Desulfosediminicola ganghwensis: one gene and its partner. Each later gene encodes a partner of the first gene's protein in a complex. Links are inferred from orthologs where the notes say so. Each region holds a gene or a part of one and is shown on either strand. Other genes may lie near its edges.

Region 1 (7,555 bases):
TTTTCCGGGGTGACACCTTCGGCACCACGGCCTTTACTTCTTACGGACTGTTCTGGCTTACCCTTGTTGGCCTGCTCACCATGCCGCATATGGGACTACCTGCAAGTCCACATAGCTTCATGGGCTGGTACCTTCTCCTCTGGGGAATTTTCACCACCTTCATGTTTGTCGGCTCACTCCGCTATCCCCGGGCCAAACAGTTTGTGTTCGGTTCATTGACGCTGCTGTTCTTTCTGCTTGCTGCCCGCGATTTCACCGGCAGCGAGTTGATCGGTACCATTGCCGGCTTTGAAGGCATCATCTGTGGCGCGAGCGCGATCTATTTTGCCATGGCGCAGGTACTGAACAATGAGTACGGCCGTACCGTTCTGCCCATTGGTGCACTAAAGAAATAAGCTGGTATCAGCCTGTAATTCGCCGAACGGAAAAAGGGGGTGTTCACACGGAACACCCCCTTTTTCTTTGTCTGTGATCTGTCGTACAGTTGAACGTATCACAGCAATGTTATTGCCGTGTACTGCCCCACCCTTTACAACCTGAATTGTGACTACTCACCAAGCCCAAGCGCCTTACGCTTTGCCTTGATCCGCTCATCCATCTTCTCTGCCGCAATCCTGTAATCCGCTTCCACCAGAAATGATGCGCCAAAAACGTCTTCCAGCCCACCTGTTGCCAGATCAGTCACCAGCTTTGAACCAGTGATCTGGGGCGGGGTACCGATCTGCACCGGAATACCGGAAGCCACGCAATAAACGCCAATAGCCACCGCTTTCTCCGAATACCACTCAGGCGAAGCGCCCCAGACCGGAAGATCAGAGATGTCAACGCCCAGAGCGTCGGCAATACTACCGCATAACTGGATGACCCGCGAATTATCAACACATGAGCCGAAGTGCAGCACCGGTGGTATATCAAGAGCGCCACAGATCTTCTGCAAACCCGGCCCTGCCATTTCGGCACCTGCTGGAACCATCAGTCCCGCCTTTCCTGCCGCTGTGGTGATACAGCCGGTGGCGAGCACGAGAATATCTCTCTTGATGAGCTCTTTAGCGAGCCCCACGTTCTGTGAATCGTGGGTGAATTTGGGGTTATTGCAGCCAACTATCGCCACGACACCACGGATCGATCCGTCCTTAATGGCCTCAAGCAACGGTTCAAGACTACCTCCCAGCATGTCCAGCAGGGCTTCGTTGGAGAAACCTGAGACTATATCCACCGGCTCCACCGGGATCTCAACCCTTGAGTTATCCCTACTACCATATGCCTCAATACTCATTTCGACGATCTGGCGCGCCTGCTCCGCTGCTCTTGAAGTATCAAATGACACATGGGTTGCACCGGTAAAACGCGCCTTGTCGGAAGTCGTGATAAACCTGGTATGATAACACGCAGCCGCCTGAACCAGGCTTGGCATAATGCACTGGTAATCGACCACAACAGCTTCCACCGCCCCGGTCACTATGGCCAGTTCCGTCATCAGGTGGTTGCCTGCCATGGGAATTCCCTGACGGCCGAGCAGCTCATTGCCGGTACAACACAATCCACCGATATTGATGCCTTCCGCGCCGGCTGCTTTTGCTTTGGCAATCATTTCCGGATCACGGGCTGCTGCCAAAACCATTTCTGAGACCACCGGATTGTGGCCATGCACCAGGATATTGACCTGTTCTTTCCGGATCACTCCCAGGTTTACTTTCGATGCAGCGGGGGTCGGTACTCCGAAAATAATATCCGACAATTCAGTCCCAATCATCGAGCCACCCCAACCATCTGCCAAGGCCGTCCGGGCTGAGTGCAGCATGGTGGAAATCGCGTCATTATCACACCCCATATGGGTGCGGTGCATCATCTCTGCTATTTCCCTGTCCACCCCCCGGGGAATTACATTCAACTGCCGCCAGATCTCTTTTCGCTTCTCGGGAACCCGGCCCATAAAGGCCAGTTCTTTTTTTCTGCTGCCGAAATCTGCAAACAAGACATCGACCAGTTCTCTCGCCACATCCTGCTTTGTCCTGCCATCGGTGGCTACTCCTACCTCCTGTGCGACCCGGTACAGCTTCTCTTCATTCGTGATGGTGTAAGCACTGGCTTTGCCCTCCACTATCGCTTCAAGTACTTCAATCAGGTCCCGGCCATGGTCGGAATGTCCAGCAGAGCCACCAGCGACAAAGCGGCCGAAATTTCGGGCTACAATGACGTTACCATCAGCCCCGCAAACTCCACGCTGCATCTTGCCGTTTTCTTTGAGGCTGATCCTGCATGGTCCCATATTGCAGTTTTTGCAGGTCAACCCCAATTCACAGAATTTGCACCCGGGTGTTTGTTGTTCAAAACGATCCCAGACAGTTTCCACGCCATCCCTGGCCGCTTTTTCTATCATTTTCGTAGCATCTTCCCAGATGCTTTTGTTCTTCACATCACCACTATCTTTAGCCATCTTTTCTCCTCCGAAATCTTTTTACGCTCAGGAAACCCGGTTTACCTCACTAGGTATGTACATCAGTACACCGTCGTCAGTTAAAAAACTGTCGTCTACCTGACAGAGGAAAAAGAAAAAAACAATACCGCTTACTGGATACCTATCCCACCAGCATGTTCCAGGGCCTGAATGTCCTGAATTACATAGAGTCCCCGCCGTGGCCGGATAACAAGATCGCCACGTATAAGTTCATTGAGGAGCATTGAGATCGTCTGCCTCGACGAGCCCACAAGACGAGCCAGGTGCTCGGTCGACAGATCTATTTCAACCTCAATTGAACCATCACCCTGCACTGATCCGTGTTTTCTCGCTTCGTAGGAGAGCAGAGCTATCAGACGTGCACCCACATCCTTAAAGGCAAGGCTGTCAATTATTGAGAAAGAACGCTCCAGAATATTACCCAGCACCCGTACCATGGCTTTGGTGATTTCAGGGTCACCGACCATGCGTTGCCGGAAAGTCTCAACGTTGGCGGTAAGCAGGGTTGCGTCAGTAAGCGCCTGCACAAATGTAGGGGTATGGCTCGAATAGATATCTCCGCGCGTCAGAATACCGAGACTGAACTCCTTTTCCTCATAACCGAGATAAATACGCACCCGGCCATGCACAACAATGAAGATTCGATTGCGCTGATCACCCGGCTGACTGACAAAGTTCCCCTTGGCATGATATTCGGGCTCCAGGGCTGAATACAGGTCTGCAAACTCAGGTCTTTCAAGATGATCGAGAAGATTCGCCTCTAGAAATTTCATTCTTGCCTCACTGAATACATTTCGATTGCCTACATGAAAAGCAGATGATAGTGAGAAACCGTTAAGGGGTCAATGATTACAAGGTGGCGGGGAATAGATGGATAGTCGTTTATAGACATAGACAACATGGCGACAACACACAATGAGATTACCAGCATCCTCAGCGTAAGATTTGAGGGAGGATAAAAAAAAGATTTAGAAGTTACACCCTACCAGGGCAGCGTTTCATTCCAATTCTTTCAGCGTATTTTTATCAGGCATATAATCAACTGAACCTATACGTCTGTATTCTCACGCCTAATTCCCGATCGATCCTTGCTGAGATTCAAAAGCAACCTGAAAATCCAATTTAAAAAAATGGATAAAAAAAAACCGTAAATTACTGTTCAGTAATTTACGGTTTTATATAAATGGTGCCGAAGACGAGAGTCGAACTCGTACGGGCGTGGCCCACTACCCCCTCAAGATAGCGTGTCTACCAATTCCACCACTTCGGCACTCAAAGAGTGTGTCTATTTTGTTTCGCTGTCAGTTGTTGCTGCTTCTGTCTCTTCTGCTGCGGGAAGAACTGCATCTTCCTGGGCAAGAGGTTTTGCCTCTTCAACTGCTGCGGGTTGCTCTTTTACCACACTTTTCATCACAGATCCAGCACTTTTTTCCGATGAAATATAGGCAAGAGACAACGAAGTTACCATAAAAATTACAGCCGCTGCCGTGGTGATTTTATTCAGCAGTGGTATTGGGCCCTCTGAGCCAAAAAGTGACTGACTGGACCCACCGAAGCTTGCACCTATATCGGCGCCTTTACCTTGCTGAAGCAGGACAATGCCTACCAGGAAGAGGCAAACGACAACGTGTGCAATTGTGAGTAATGTATCCATTCAGACCTTCTTTTAGTTCTTCTGGTAATTAATAATACGCCCGAACGATTCAGCGTCCAGAGCGGCTCCGCCAACCAGCGCACCGTCTATATCGGGTTGCGCCATCAACTCATCTACGTTGGTTGGTTTGACCGAGCCACCATACAATATTCTCATTTGCTCAGCAACGTTTTTTTCAAACAACTTTGAGATAAGTTCCCTGATAAAAGCATGAGCTTCCTGTGCCTGCTCTTTGCTTGCTGTTTTGCCTGTGCCAATAGCCCAGACTGGCTCGTAGGCAATAACAACCCTGGCCATCTGCTCGGCTCTCACCCCGGCCAATCCGTTTCTAATCTGGGTTTCAAGGACATTGAGCATTTGGCCCGACTCACGTTCTGTCAGGGTCTCTCCGACACAAAGCAGGGCCATGAGATCAAAATCCAGAGCGCCTTTTACCCGCTGATTTATCAGGGTATCAGTCTCAAAAAACAGCTGCCTGCGCTCTGAATGGCCAATAATGGCCGCACTACCACCAGCATCTTTAACCATTACCGGTGAAATCTCACCGGTAAAAGCGCCTTGTTCCTCCCAGCAGACATTCTGGGACGACACAATGATATCACTGCCTGAAACCGTTTCAGCCACCGCAGCTATAACGGTGTAGGGTGGAGCGAGAAGCACCTCCCGATCCGCAAAGGTGGGACAATGCTTCATAACTTCTTCAGCCAACCGGCATGCATCCTCACGGGTGGTATGCATTTTCCAGTTACCGGCCATCAACGATTTTCTCATGATGATCCTCTTTGAAATTTTGCTATGACGTAAACAGACTCGACCGGTTACGTCTTAGTCGCCAAGTGCAATAACACCCGGCAGCTCTTTCCCTTCCATAAGGTGTAAAAAGGCACCACCACCGGTGGACATATACGAGATATTTCTGGATTCACCAGACTTCTTCACTGCCGCATTTGAGTCGCCGCCACCAGTTATGGACAGTGCATGTGATGAGGCGACAGCCTGACAGATAGCCATGGTTCCCCGCGCAAAGGCGTCCATCTCAAAAGCTCCCATTGGCCCGTTCCAGACAATGGTTCTGGCATCAGCCAACGCTTCCTGAAATAGGATAGTGGTTGCCGGCCCAATATCAAGGGCCATCCAGTTTTCCGGGATATCCTTGTAGGTCACGTTTTTGGTAACTGCGTGGGGACTGAATGAGTCAGCAGCCACAAAATCCACCGGCAGATAGAGCTTTACTCCCTGTTTTTCGGCTGCGGCTATGAAATTTCTGGCAGTATCGAGCAGATCATCTTCCACTTTTGAGGCACCGACCTCAACTCCCATGGATTTTAGAAAAGTGTTGGCCATTGCGCCGCCGATCACCATACTATCTACCTTGCCGAGCATATTCTCAAGTGCACCGATCTTCGATGACACCTTTGCACCACCAACCAGAGCAACTAAGGGACGAACAGGATTATCCATCGACTTGTGAAAGTAATCCATTTCTGTCTGGAGCAACATGCCGGCGCCTTTATCTTTGACCAATTCGGCAACGCCTACCACAGAGGCATGCGCCCTGTGCGAGCAGGCAAAAGCATCGTTTATGTAAACCTCAGCATGGCGGGCTAGCTTTTTGGAAAAATCCGGATCATTGGCTGTCTCTTCATTATAATAGCGCAGATTCTCCAGCAGGACTAATTCGCCTGTTGCCATTGCCGCCACGACCTTTTCTGCCTCTTCGCCGATACAATCGGTGGCAAAATGCACTTTTTTCCCAATTAAGGCTGCCAGGTGTTCCGCTACCGGGCGCAGGCTGAACGCTTCCACCCTTTGCCCTTTGGGCCGCCCCATATGGGAACAGATAACCGGTAAGCCTCCCTGCTCAAGGATATGCTGCAAGGTCGGCAACACCATACGGATGCGAATGTCATCGGTTATATTGCCGCCATCATCCATCGGCACATTGAAATCGGCGCGCACGAGCACACGTTTGCCCGACAGTTCTAAATCATATATAGTCTTCATCGTAAAATCTCCGGAACAAGGCTGGTTGTCTAACTGGAAGAAAATAGCACCTTCAACCATCAATATAGAGCAATTCTTTCCTATAAATCAAGGCATTATCCCTGGGATTCGCGTAATACCCAGCGCGTTCGCCAACTTGAGCAAACCCCTGGGAACAATAAAATTTACACGCCGGTTCATTTTTCGACCGTACTTCAAGAAAGAGACTACTGACGTTAACAGCCGCCAGTTTTTTGATAAGAACTCTGAGCAATTTTTGCGCCACACCTTTTCTGCGCTCGGAGGCCGCAACCGCGATCTTCAGCAACTCGGCTTCAGGCCCGCAATAGCGAGAACAACACCAGCCATTAATGTTACCATCGTCATCGGTTGAGACAAGCACAATACTTTCGGGCAGGGGGAGTTCGGCAAGAATCTGAGCAGGTGTCCACGGAGATGGAGACTCCTGCTCGATAATGGAAATGGCCCCGCAGTCTTCCGGAGCCATGTTACGGATATTCACAGGTAACGACTTAAACCATTTCGTCGGCAACCTTGACGGTTAAATCACCGAGCATATTGGTATAGCTACCAAGTTCGTTGTCATACCAGCCATAAACCACCGCCTGGGTTACCGGTACATTGAGGACAGGATCGGCACCAGCTGCAACAGTTGCCCCCTTGACCTTACCAAGGTTGACCGGAATAGCAGCGGTACGCGTATGCGTCTCAGACGCTTCAATAACCGCAGCAGCCCTTGGAGTGCCGAGGATATCCGAGCTGACATTCTGCTGCTCGGTATACTCGAGGTATGGGGTAACCTCAGAAAACTCTCTGTAGATGCTGTTGATATCCGCGCGCTTTGTCGGGGTATCAAGCTCATCCTGCAGATTGAGCACCAGGATAATCAGGGAACCACTTGAAGTCGGAATACGGACAGATTCTGCCATAAAACCGATTTTCTCCATCTCTGGAATAACCAACGAAAGCGCTTTGGCCGCTCCGGTGGTTGTCAGGATGATATTATTGAGAATCGAACGGTTTTTCCTGAGGTCGGCTGCACCTGCGCCGGGCAGACGATCAAGTACCTGCTGGCTGCCTGTTGCCGCGTGAACAGTCACCATTGAAGCACTGAGAATACGATCCGCTCCCATTCGCTCCATGAGTGGTTTGATCATGTATGACAAGCAGGTAGTGGTACATGAGGCAGCAGAGATGAGATTGTGCCTGGCCGGATCGTACATGTCGTCATTGATGCCCATTACCGTGGTAATGGCATCGTCCGGCATATCCAGCCCTTTGGATTTAATCTTGAATGGCGCAGACAATAAAACCTTTTCCGCACCTGCCTGCATATGACCTCTCATTGCACCACGGCCTTCACTGGCATCCGCAGTGGGGTCTTTGAAGACACCGGTGGTATCCACCACCAGCTTGACATCATTTTCCCGCCAGGCAAT
Region 2 (5,223 bases), 3.6 Mb from region 1 along the record:
AAAGCGAGGAATATAATACATCTCGGGAAAAATGAGAAGTATTATTTGTTCTTCAAACGAAATTTTCACGAGAACTCAATATTAAAGGACCATTGTCGGTCACAGCAACTGAGTGCTCAAAATGTGCTGAAGGCTTCTTGTCAGCTGTAATTACTGTCCAACCGTCACGCAACACCTTTACTTTGTAAGTCCCAAGGTTCACCATCGGCTCGATGGCAAGTACCATACCAGAGATGAGTTTAGGTGAGCGCTCGCCTTGGAAAAAGTTAGGTATTTCCGGCCCTTCATGTAATGCAGTGCCAATTCCATGCCCAACAAACTGACGAACTATGGAAAAGCCCTCTTTTTCAACATAACCTTGAACAGCTTTTGAAATATCGCTAATGCGATTTCCAGGAACAACCTGTTCTATGGCTCTGTCGAGAGACTCCTTCGTCACATCCAAAAGCCGCTGCTTTGCAGAATCTATTTTTCCAATAGGGATGGTAACTGCGGAATCACCATAGTACCCTTTAAACTTTACTCCGAAATCGACAGAAAGAATGTCGCCCTTTCTGAGCTTGCGTTTTCTGGACGGAATGCCGTGAACAACCTCCTCGTTTACAGAAACACACAAACTTCCGGGAAAACCACGGTAGCCCTTGAAAGCCGGGACTGCATTTCTCTTGTGACAGAGAGCCTCAGCCATCTGATCAAGCTCCAGGGTGGTCATTCCCGGTTCAGCTGTTTTTAAAAGCATGCAGAGAGTCTCAGCGACAATCTGATTTGCTTCCTGCATAATTTTTATTTCATCGGGGCTCTTAACCACGATTGATTTTCCGCAACTCGGATCAGCGCAACTCACGTATTACTTCCTACCCCGAATTTTACCCTGCTTCATGAAACCTTCGTAGTTTCGCATGTGCAGATGAGATTCAACCTGCGAAATGGTATCAATACAGACACCAACTACGATAAGCAGAGCTGTTCCCCCAAAGTAGAACGGAATGTTAAATTTGGAGATCATAATCGTAGGCAGTACACATACGGCACTGAGATATATTGCTCCCACCACGGTAAGCCTTGTTAGAACCTTGTCAATAAACTCGGCTGTTTTCTTGCCTGGGCGAATACCCGGGATAAAGCCGCCATTCTTTTTGAGGTTCTCTGCTACATCATCCGGTTTGAAAGTGACTGCTGTATAAAAGAAACAGAAGAACACAATCATGAATGTATAAATAATGTAGTAGTAAACGGTACCTGGATTCAAGGCTGCAGAGGCCTGTTGAACCCAATCAACCTGTATAAAGCTTCCTATGGTGGCAGGAAACATCATGATTGAAGATGCAAAAATCGGTGGAATAACACCAGATACATTTATCTTCAAAGGAAGATGTGAACTTTGTCCACCGTACACCCTGCGTCCGACAACACGCTTCGCGTATTGGATCGGGATTCTTCTCTGTGAAGTCTCGCAAAAAACGATGAGTCCGACAACACAAAACATGAATGCAAGCAGCAACGGAACGAAGAACATTCCTATTTCTCCGGCCTTCACCAACTGAAAAGAGTTGACGATTGCTGAAGGAATACCGGCCACAATACCAGCGAAGATTACCAGGGAGATACCGTTACCAATACCTCTTTCAGTAATTTGCTCGCCAAGCCACATTATAAACGCTGTACCTGAGGTAAGAGTTATAATGGTCATGAGGAGGAAAGGTAGACCCGGATTGAGAACAATGGGCTCTCCTCCAGGACCTGTCATTCCCTCAAGTCCCATGGCGATAAAAGTACCCTGGATAATTGAGAGTACTACTGTGCCGTAACGCGTATATTGCGTGATTTTCCTCTGCCCAGCCTGACCCTCTTTCTTGAGTTGCTCTAGCTGCGGAATAACCACGGTCAGAAGCTGGATGATAATCGATGCACTAATATAAGGCATAATGCCAAGTGCAAAGATGGAGAAATTCTCAAGCGCTCCGCCGGAGAACATATTGAACATTCCAAATAAAGTTCCGGCGTTCTGATTAAAGAAACTTGCCAGTGCTTCGCTGTTAATCCCGGGTGTTGGGATCTGTACACCCATCCGGTAAACAGCCAGCATGATAATTACGAAGAATATTCTCTTACGCAACTCTGGAATGTTAGCAGCATTCTGCAATCCACTCATTGTAAATCCCTATGATCGATCCAAACTTGAAGAAACGCATCACCGGCCAAAGCCGTATCTTATTTAGATACGGCTTCTGCCTGAATTACCTCGCCGCCAGCAGCTTCAATAAGCTCCTTAGCTTTACCACTGATCTTCTCGACCTGGACTTTAACCGGCTTGGTTATAGCACCATTGGCGAGAATCTTAACGAGTTTGCCTGGTTTAACCATTCCAGCCTCAGCGAGAGCAGCACTGGTGATTACATCAGCACCCTCGAAAGCTTCCAGCTGGTCCAGAGAAACAAGTGCGTATTCTTTTTTGAAGATGTTGGTAAAACCACGCTTCGGCAGACGACGCTGCAGAGGCATCTGACCACCTTCGAAACCTGGTTTGATACCGGAACCTGATCTGGACTTGAATCCTTTGTGACCACGACCAGCTGTCTTGCCGTGTCCGGATCCTGGGCCTCTTCCAAGGCGCTTCCTCTGTTTGGTTGCACCTTTCTGAGGAGACAGATTGCTTAAATCCAACATGTTATACCTCCTCGATCTTTACCAGGTGATGCACCTTGGCGAGCATTCCTCGCAGCTCAGGTGTATCTTTTCTGGTAATAGTCTTATTCATTTTGGTAAGCCCAAGCCCGGTCAAAGTAGCGCGCACCTTTTGGGTGCTGCCGATTCCACTTTTGACCAGAGTGAATGTAATTGTCTCGGCCATTTGACTACCTTCTATTTGGAAATTTGAAAAAGCTCCAGGCGCATAAAATAGAATCTGTGCACCTTAAGCTTAAAAATTACGCTGTGATTTCTTCCACAGTTTTACCGCGCAGTTCAGCAATCTTCTGAGCACTACGCAAGCTGCGGAGTCCATCGAGAGTTGCTTTAACCATGTTGTGCGGATTGTGAGAACCAAGGCACTTAGTCAGGATGTTTGAAACACCTGCAGCCTCAAGTACCGCACGAACAGGACCACCGGCAATAAGTCCGGTACCTGCAGATGCCGGCTTGAGCAGAACACTGCCCGCACCGTACTGGCCGATAATCTCATGTGGAATGGAAACATCGGTCAGAGGAACTTGCTGCATATCGCGACGGGCTTTCTCTACACCTTTACGGATCGCCTCAGGAACCTGGTTTGCTTTGCCAAGACCGTAGCCGACTTTTCCTTTACCATCTCCTACAACTACAATGGCACTGAAAGAGAAGCGTCTACCGCCTTTAACGACCTTAGCAACCCTGTTGATAAATACTATCTTTTCGATCAGTTCCTCAGTATTCTCAGCTTTGGAACGTTTGAAATCAGACAAGGGACACCCCCATTATTTTGTATGACATTAAAATTTCAGACCGCCTTCACGGGCCCCTTCTGAAAGCGACTTAACCCGCCCGTGGTAGATGTAACCACCGCGATCGAAGATAACATCTTCAATGCCGGCTGCCTTTGCCCGCTCAGCGATTTTCATTCCAACAGCTTTTGCAGCTCCAGTTTTACTGGCATCCTCACCAACAGCGAATTCTTTATCGATGGTGGACATTGCTGCAAGAGTACGACCTGCTACGTCATCAATAATCTGAGCGTAAATGTGCTTGTTGCTTTTAAATACTCTAAGACGTGGCCGCTCGCTTGTACCTGTGATCTTTTTTCGAATTCTACGGACACGCTTCGCTCTCGCGACTGTCCTGGGATTCGTCTTAGCCATAGTTCTATTCCGTTATAAATTTTACCTGCAACGTAAAACGTTACGAGAAATTATTTAGCACCAGCTTTACCGACTTTACGTACGATATGTTCATCTTCGTAGCGAATACCTTTGCCCTTGTATGGCTCAGGTTTTCTGATCTGACGAATCTTGGCGGCGGTAAGGCCGAGGAGATTTTTATCAATAGATTCAAGTGTAATCTTGTTGGCGCCTTCAACGGTTGCCTGCACTTCTTTGGGAAGTGTAAAGTCAACTGGGTTGGAGAATCCTACATTCAAGGTGAGATTGGAACCGGCAACATTTGCCTTGTAACCAACACCTTCGATAATCAAAGTTTTTTTGAAACCTTCGACAACACCAATGATCATGTTGTTTACGAGGCTACGGAACAGACCGCGGAACGCATTTGTTTTTCTGCTTTCGTCACGACCATTTACAATAATTTGATTGTCCTCGAGCTTAATTTCAACTTCAGGACGCGCTTCAAGTTCCAGACTTCCTTTATTCCCGGTAACTGTGATTTGCTGACCCATGATGTCAACTTTCACTCCAGCGGGCACAGGAATTGGTTGCTTACCAATACGAGACATAATTACCTCCTTATTTGCGAAATTACCAAATCTCGCAAATGATCTCCCCGCCAGTGTTCAGGGCCCTTGCTTGTTTATCAGTGATGATGCCTTTCGAAGTAGAAACAATTGCCACACCAAGTCCGGAAAGGACTGTGGGAATTGCGCTTGCTTTGGCATACTTTCGGAGACCAGGCTTACTTACACGTTTAATGCCCCTGATCACAGCTTCACCATCCGGGCCATATTTCAAGGTAAGAGTAAGCGTTCCTTGAACTCCTTTGTCGGAAACTTGATAGTCGTTGATAAAGCCTTCATCTTTCAGAACCTTGGCGATATTCACCTTTACGTTCGATTTAGGCATGTCAACGGTATCAAATTTTACCATTACTGCGTTTCGGATCCTGGTCAGCATATCTGCCAGGGGATCGCTCATTGACATAGCGAACACTCCTTATTCTGTTTAAGTAATCTACTAATCAAACAAAGTTGGTTTTGCTGGTTTACCAACTCGATTTGGTAACACCAGTGATTTCACCACTGGACGCCAGCTTACGGAAACAAATTCTGCAGATACCGAACTTTCTGATGAAAGCTCTAGGACGTCCGCAGATTGGACATCTGTTGTACTTCCGCACACCAAACTTTGGTTTACTTTGTGCCTTAGCAATTATGGATTTCTTAGCCAAAACGACCTCCAGATTTTCTCTTTAGTTATCCTCAGTACAAAAATACCGATTCTATTTTTTGAAGGGCATTCCCATCTTCTTCAGAAGGAAACAAGCTTCTTCGTCAGTATTTGCAGAGGTTACGATTGTGAT

The links.
Region 2: secG (region 1) and secY share a complex: the UniProt entries of both Escherichia coli proteins name them as parts of the sec protein translocase complex. The link is inferred for Desulfosediminicola ganghwensis from one-to-one orthologs.

What each region holds. Positions count from the first base shown.
Region 1 is NZ_CP050699.1:1,480,264-1,487,818, reverse strand. What follows is about bases 2,429-5,398. They hold secG (preprotein translocase subunit SecG), read right to left. Parts: upstream 4,113-5,398; coding sequence 3,744-4,112; downstream 2,429-3,743. Other genes in these bases: FCL45_RS06355 (phosphoglycerate kinase), read right to left, coding at 4,938-5,398; tpiA (triose-phosphate isomerase), read right to left, coding at 4,125-4,883; FCL45_RS06375 (Crp/Fnr family transcriptional regulator), read right to left, coding at 2,569-3,231; cooS (anaerobic carbon-monoxide dehydrogenase catalytic subunit), read right to left, coding at 2,429-2,437. Also shown: FCL45_RS06385 (acetate uptake transporter), read left to right, coding at 1-395; more of cooS, read right to left, coding at 548-2,428; more of FCL45_RS06355, read right to left, coding at 5,399-6,116; rimI (ribosomal protein S18-alanine N-acetyltransferase), read right to left, coding at 6,169-6,618; FCL45_RS06345 (type I glyceraldehyde-3-phosphate dehydrogenase), read right to left, coding at 6,629-7,555. UniProt on the Escherichia coli protein: Subunit of the protein translocation channel SecYEG. Overexpression of some hybrid proteins has been thought to jam the protein secretion apparatus resulting in cell death; while this may be true it also results in FtsH-mediated degradation of SecY.
Region 2 is NZ_CP050699.1:5,056,898-5,062,120, forward strand. Bases 1-2,931 are described here. They hold secY (preprotein translocase subunit SecY), read right to left. Parts: upstream 2,153-2,931; coding sequence 848-2,152; downstream 1-847. Other genes in these bases: map (type I methionyl aminopeptidase), read right to left, coding at 53-811; rplO (50S ribosomal protein L15), read right to left, coding at 2,212-2,664; rpmD (50S ribosomal protein L30), read right to left, coding at 2,669-2,851; rpsE (30S ribosomal protein S5), read right to left, coding at 2,928-2,931. Also shown: more of rpsE, read right to left, coding at 2,932-3,440; rplR (50S ribosomal protein L18), read right to left, coding at 3,468-3,833; rplF (50S ribosomal protein L6), read right to left, coding at 3,884-4,423; rpsH (30S ribosomal protein S8), read right to left, coding at 4,446-4,844; FCL45_RS21835 (type Z 30S ribosomal protein S14), read right to left, coding at 4,906-5,091; rplE (50S ribosomal protein L5), read right to left, coding at 5,143-5,223. UniProt on the Escherichia coli protein: The central subunit of the protein translocation channel SecYEG. Consists of two halves formed by TMs 1-5 and 6-10.